2 regions of the Gordonia sp. SMJS1 genome follow, and region 2 is predicted to be linked to the other one. Evidence: riboswitches for the same ligand, from Rfam matches in the RefSeq annotation. Region 2 holds a riboswitch; the other holds the start of a gene.
What was found. A riboswitch is a leader RNA that binds a small molecule or an ion and turns the genes downstream of it on or off. The one in region 2 is predicted to bind cyclic di-AMP.
Positions count from the first base shown of each region.

Region 1: it holds a riboswitch for cyclic di-AMP, as region 2 does, so the genes downstream of both, QAD21_RS15175 (C40 family peptidase) here and QAD21_RS05915 (transglycosylase family protein) in region 2, are expected to answer to the same signal.

Region 1 is NZ_CP123381.1:3,341,984-3,345,380, reverse strand. Features, by position in the region: gene QAD21_RS15180 (DEDD exonuclease domain-containing protein) at 1-1,231, opposite strand, end outside; cyclic di-AMP (ydaO/yuaA leader) riboswitch at 1,845-2,076, shown strand; gene QAD21_RS15175 (C40 family peptidase) at 2,093-2,779, shown strand; gene QAD21_RS15170 (NlpC/P60 family protein) at 3,010-3,397, shown strand, end outside.
Region 2 is NZ_CP123381.1:1,296,605-1,300,001, reverse strand. Features, by position in the region: gene moaA (GTP 3',8-cyclase MoaA) at 1-937, shown strand, start outside; gene QAD21_RS05920 (hypothetical protein) at 949-1,197, shown strand; cyclic di-AMP (ydaO/yuaA leader) riboswitch at 1,423-1,639, shown strand; gene QAD21_RS05915 (transglycosylase family protein) at 1,646-2,266, shown strand; gene QAD21_RS05910 (molybdenum cofactor biosynthesis protein MoaE) at 2,396-2,842, opposite strand; gene QAD21_RS05905 (molybdenum cofactor synthesis domain-containing protein) at 2,839-3,330, opposite strand; gene moaC (cyclic pyranopterin monophosphate synthase MoaC) at 3,323-3,397, opposite strand, start outside.

The sequences.
Region 1 (3,397 bases), 2.0 Mb from region 2:
TCTGCGGCTGCGCCGTGGCCGCCCGGCAGGACCCCGGCCGCCGCCTCCCATCGGCCTCGGGACACCAGTGGTAGCCCGTCGCGCCGAGCCGTGTCGTGCACGTGCGCAGACCGGCGGCCGCCGAGATCACGTCGGCGACGGTCGCCGCGTTGTTGCGGTTGCCCACCGGGCCGATCGACTCGTCGGTGGGTGTTCGGCTGACCTTGAGCCGGGGGAAGCGTTCCTCGGTCAGGGTCACCCACCAACCCTTGTGCGGCTGGGTCGATCGTCGGTTGTACGCCGGTGCGTGCGCGCCGAGGAGCCGGCGTTCGCGGACGGCGGCCTCCAGGGCGTGGGAACACTCCACGACGTCGACCCGTTGGGCGAGGAGCACCATCTCCGCGATGCGGCGGCGCGGGTCGTTGCCACTGAAGTACGACCGGACCCGGCGGCGGAGGTCCACCGCGGTGCCCACGTAGAGGACCTCGTTCGACGGGCCGCGGAACAGGTACACCCCGGGACGGGCCGGGACATGGTCGGCGAGTGCGCGTTTGGCGCGCAGGCGCGGGTCGGTCTTCGGGAGATACGACGTCAGCTCGCCGACGGTCGCGATGCCCTGATTGCCGACGCGCTCGAGGAGCCGGTGGAAGACCTCCACCGTGGCGCGCGCATCGTCGAGCGCCCGGTGGGTGGGCCGCACGGAGACGTCGAACAGGTCGGCGAGCGCGCTGAGCTTGACCGTCGGCGCCTCGTCACGGCTGAGGATGCGCCGGGCCATGGTCACCGTGCACAGGCTGAGGCTGAACGTCCACGGCAGGTGGAGCCGGATCGCGTTCTGCCGAAGGAAACCCATGTCGAAACGAGCGTTGTGGGCCACCAGGATCGAGCCGCGGGCGAACTCGAAGAACGACGGCAGCACCGACTCGATCCGGGGGGCGTCGGTCAGCATCGCGGTGGTGATGCCGGTGAGGGTCACGATCTGCGGGGGGATCGGCCGGCCGGGGTCGACCAGCGTGGCGAACTCGCCGACCACCTCGCCGCCGCGGATCTTGACCGCGCCGATCTCGGTGATCCGGTCGCGGACCGGGTCGGACCCGGTGGTCTCGAGGTCGACGACGACGAGGGTCGTCTCGAAGAGCGACCGGTCGCTGAATTCGTTCGTCGTCTCACCCGTGGCCCCCTGGTCGGCGGCCTCCAGGTCGGCGAAGGTGAGCTGCCCCGCGGGCGAGCCGTCCACGCTGGTCTGCGTCACCCGGCGAACACTAGTTCGATCCACCGACATCGCGACCGCGACGCTCCGACATCGTGTCGTGTGACCCGTGTGACTGCTGTGTCGATCGCTGTTCGACGGACTTGTCGGTGGGCGCCCCTAGTCTCCACCTGGACGTGAGAAATGCGGTCTTCTCACGGTCACAACGACCCGTAACGGGGCCGACGCGGCCCACCCTCGCCAGATGAGATGGAGATCACATTATGTACGTCGATTGTGCGCGCTGCCCGGCTCGTCCCGTCGCTTGCGACGGGTGCATGATGACAGTGCTGTTTGGTGGTCCGAGCTGGGACGATATGTCCCACGAAGGTGGAGGTTCGGTAACGGCGGCCACCTCGGACGCGGATGCCGAACTGGACCTCGCCATCGACGTTCTGCAGGCTGCTGCAATGGTGACCAGCGGCGCTGCACGATCTGCAAGATCAGCCAAAACCGCAGTTCAGGCGCCGGATCGACGCGCTTCTGTGACCGTCCTCAGGGCAGGCTGAGAAGCGGCCGAGGTTTGGCTGTCTGTCGCTTAGTGGACAGAGCGCATCCGATTTCGTAACCTTTCTGAGACCTTTGCGGAGCGTCCCGCTTCAACAGAAGTGGTCCGCAGTAGTCACCGCTCAATCGCCCTCGCGGGCGAACCGGGGAACCACAACCTTCGGACGGGCTCGTCGGAGCGCATCACCACTGATGCGACTCGGTCGAAACCGATCCGAATCGGGGTGAATCGCGTTGCCATGCATGAGTGTCCAGTGGATACCTCATGCGCGAAAACGTGTAGGGCCACTCTTCCGGCCCGAACCCGACAGCTAACTCGGTCGGCGGTAGAGGAAGATCTGAAGGAGAACTCGCTTCGTGGCCAAACATCGTTTGGAACAGCCCAATCGTGGCAGCACGGTCGCCAAGAAGGCGGTGATCGCTGGATCGATCACACTCGGTTCGCTCGCCGCAGCCGCCGGCCCTGCTCTCGCCGCCCCGGTCCACACCCCGCTGGGCACTTTCGAGATCCCGGCCCTGCCCGGCGCGAAGGCCCCGGAGGCCAAGCCCGCGCCTGAGGCCACGCCGGTGAAGAAGTCGCCCGCCGCCACGGTCGAGATCCCCAACCTGGGGCAGTTCACCGTGCCGGGTATCGCGCCGGAGCAGATCCCGCAGCAGTTCCGCCCGCAGGGTGGCGGCGCGCCCCTGGGCCAGCCGCAGCTGACCGCCGGTCAGAAGGCGGTAAAGGCCGCCGAGAGCAAGATCGGTGCGCCGTACTCCTACGGCTCCGCCGGCCCCAACGCATTCGACTGCTCGGGCCTCATCTACTGGTCCTACAAGCAGGCCGGCAAGAACATCCCGCGCGACAGCTACGGCCAGCTCGGCGGCGGACGCGCGGTGTCGTACTCCGAGGCCAAGCCCGGCGACGTCATGATCTTCAACGGTGGCGGCCACGCCGGCATCTACGTCGGCAACGGTCAGTTCGTCCACTCGTCCAACTACGGCACGCCGGTCAAGCGCGACGCCGTCAAGGAGTGGACCCTGACGGGCATCCGTCGGTACTGACGACAACTGAACACGAACAGACTGAGCACGAAGGTCTCTGGACGGGCGGATCGCGTGGATTGCGATCCGCCCGAACCAGTCCCGGGGGCCGGTCGGCCGCCTAGGGTGGTCGACGGGACGCGGGGTACGGGTGCAGGGGCCCGGGATGCTCAGGGATCGACGAGCACACACGAGGGAGTGAGTAGACCGTGCTGATCGGGGAGGGGCGTGGTCGCGCGATGCGGCCGAGGATGCGTTCGGGTCCGCTGATGGTGGCGCTCTGTGTCCTGTCGGCGTTCGCCGTTCTGGCACCGACCGTCGCCGGCGGCGTCGGGGACGCCCGTGCGGTGCCCGCGCGCTCGGCCGATCAGCTGCTCGACCGCTACAAGCAACTGGGCATCGACGCGGAGAAGACCACCGAGGCGATGCACAACGCCAAGATCGAGTACGACAAGCAGCGCGGCATCGTGGCGGCGGCCAAGAAAGCCGCGGCCGAGGCGCAGCAGACGCTGGACACCAGCCGCGCCCAGCTCGCCGTGCACCAGAACCGAGTCGACGCGATCGTCCGCGCCAGCTATCAGGGCGCGCGGGTCAGCGGACTGTACGCCGTGATGGTCAGCGACTCCCCGCAGGCGCTCC
Region 2 (3,397 bases):
CTCGTATTGCATGCCGGCCGAGGGCCTCGACTGGATGCCCACCGACCAGGTGCTCTCCACCGACGAACTGATCCGGGTACTCACCGTCGCCGTGCGCGACCTGGGAATCGAGCGCATCCGGTTCACCGGCGGCGAACCACTGTTGCGCCGCGACCTCGAAGACGTCATCGCCGCCGTCGCGGGCCTCCCGCAGTCACCCGAGATCGCGATGACTACGAACGGACTCGGACTGCCCCGGCGGGTCGGCGGTCTGGTCGACGCCGGCCTCGACCGCATCAACGTCTCGCTGGACACCATCGACCCGGTCCGCTTCGCCGACATCACGCGCCGGGACCGTCTGACGGATGTGCTCGACGGCCTGGCGGCGGCACGCCGCGCCGGGCTCGACCCGGTCAAGGTCAACGCCGTGGTGCCCGACCGCAGCGACCTACCCGGAGTCCCCGACCTGCTCGCCTACTGCCTCGAGCACGGTTACGAGCTACGGATCATCGAGCAGATGCCACTCGACGCCGACCACGCGTGGCAGCGAGCGCAGATGGTGACCGCACAGGAGATCCTCGCGACCCTGCGGAAACGGTTCGCCCTGCTGCCCGACCCCGCCCCTCGAGGAAGCGCTCCCGCCGCCACATGGCTCGTCGACGGCCACCGCGGCGCCCACGGCCCAGCACGGGTCGGGGTGATCGCGTCGGTCACCCGGCCGTTCTGCGGGGACTGCGACCGCACCCGGCTCACCGCGGACGGATCACTGCGCAACTGCCTGTTCGCGACGTCGGAAACCGACATCCGGCACGCGCTGCGCACCCTCCCCGACGACGAGATCGACGCCGCCCTCGCGCGCCTGTGGCGCGCGAACATGTGGGCCAAGGCGGCCGGCCACGAAGTGAACGCGGCGGGCTTCACCCAACCGGATCGGCCGATGTCGGCGATCGGCGGCTAGGCTCGCGTCCGATGCAGCTCACAGTTCGTTTCTTCGCGGCCGCGCGCGCCGCGGCCGGTGCCGAGGAGAAGGTGATCGACGTCGACCCGTCGACCCCGCTCGGCGCCCTCGAGGGCATCCTCGCCGCCGGAAACCCCTCCCTCGCCACGGTTCTCGAACGCTGCTCGTATCTGCGCGACGAGATCGCGTTCTCCGATCGGACGCGTGCGCTCGGCACGTGCACGACACTCGACGTCCTCCCCCCGTTTGCCGGTGGCTGACGACACACCCGGCTTGTGACCTTAGTCACATCACGGCGCGGTAACAGGATGGGCACGGGACGGCCACTAACCCGTTGAACTGGGATGACGGCCGAAGTGGGTCGGAAGACCCGGATCCGGGCCGAAAATCGCTTGCGTCCAAGCAGGTGATTCAGTCCAACGAACGACGTACTGTTCGAAGCGTCCTCCTCGGAGGTCACGACACAGCAACCAAGACATAACGTCCCACCGGCCGCGCCGAGCCTCGTTCCGCCGGTGGGAACGACAAGCAATCTAGGAACGAGGACGGGGGACCCAACCTCATCCCCTGAGACCGGGCACCACACCAGGTGTCCTCGGGGTTAAGTCCCGGAAGTCGCGGCGACCACCACGACGACCCGGGACCGAGCACCTCTCGCTCGAACCCGACAGCTGACTTCGTAGGCGCGTGGAGAGAGGAAACACATACATGTCCGGACGTCATCGCAAGCAGACGACCAGCACGGCCGCCAAGACCATCACCAAGGTCGCCCTCACCGGCGCGGTCCTCGGCGGCGGAGCAGCCCTCCTGGGCACCGGTACCGCCAATGCGGCCACCGACGCCGAGTGGAACCAGGTCGCGCAGTGCGAATCCGGTGGCAACTGGGCCATCTCGACCGGGAACGGCTACCACGGCGGCCTGCAGTTCTCCCCGAGCACCTGGACCGGCCACGGCGGCGGCGAGTTCGCCCCGACCGCCGATCAGGCCTCGCGCGAGGAGCAGATCGTCGTCGCCGAGCGTGTGCTCGGTTCGCAGGGCAAGGGCGCCTGGCCCACCTGTGGCACCGGCCTGTCGGGCTCGACCCCGCGCAGCGCGCCGACCGACACCCCGCGTGAGATCGCCCCGGTGCTCCCCGGCGGCAACGGCAGCGTCGATCTGGCGAAGACCACCGAGGACGTCGCCAACCAGGTCACCGACGCCCTCACCGAGGCCGGCGTCAGCCCCGAGATCAAGAACCTCTGGCAGGCGGCCAAGGACAGCGGCGTCACGCTGAACCAGGATCAGATCAAGCTGTTCAACGACAACAAGCACCTGCTGCCCAACCCCTGATCGCCGCTCGACGCCTGATCTGGGACCCAGACGAAGGGCCCCGCACGATGAACCATCCGTGCGGGGCCCTTTTCCATTGGTTTCGACAAGCTCAACCAGCGGGGGGTCAGCTCAACCAGTGGGGCGGAGTCAGGCCGAGTTGACCCACTCGTCGGTGCCGTCGTCGAAGAACTGGTGTTTCCAGACCGGTAGCCGGGCCTTGACCTCGTCGACGAGGCGCGAGCAGGTCTCGAACGCCGCTCGACGATGGTCGGCCGCCACCGCGACCACGAACGCGATGTCGCCGATCACGAGGTCGCCGACCCGGTGGGACACCGCGACCGCGCGCACCCCGTCGACCGCGGAGACCTCCGCGACGACCTCGGCCAGGACCTTCGTCGCCGTGGGATGCCCCGAGTAATGCAGCGCGGTCACGGTGCGGCCGCCGTCGTGGTCGCGGACCGCGCCCACGAACCCGACCACCGCACCGGCTTTGCCGTCGGCGGCGTCGATGACCATCGCCTCGTGGTCGGCCAGCGTGATCGGCTCGTCGACGACGGCGGTGTGCACCATGTGCGAGCCGGCCTCACGGGTCATCGGTGGTCGCCTCCGCGGATCTGATCGAGCGCGTGGTGGACGACCCCGGCGAGGACGCCGAGCCCGTCGCGGACCCCGCCGGTCGAACCGGGCAGGTTCACGACGAGGGTCGTCCCGGCGATTCCGGCGAGTCCGCGTGAGAGGACCGCGGTGGGCACCGTCGGCAGCCCGGCCCAGCGGATGGCGTCGGCCAGACCCGGGATCTCGACGTCGAGGAGCGGGCGGGTCTGTTCCGGAGTCCGGTCCGTGGGCGTCAAACCCGTTCCGCCCGTGGTGATGACGAGGTCGACCTCGGCGTAGATCGCGGCGCGGAGGGCCTCGCCGACCGGCGGGCCGTCGGCGACGACGTCGCACTCGTCGACGGTGAAGCCCTGCTCGACCAGCCAGGCCTCGATGATCGGTCCGGACCGGTCTTCGTAGACACCGCTGCTGGCGCGGTTCGACGCGACGACGACGCGCGCCACGCGGGAAGGATTCCGGTCAGTCATGAGCCGGGTCAGACGGTTCGCGGTACCAGTCGCCGGATTTGCCGCCGGTCTTGGCGAGGAGGCGGAT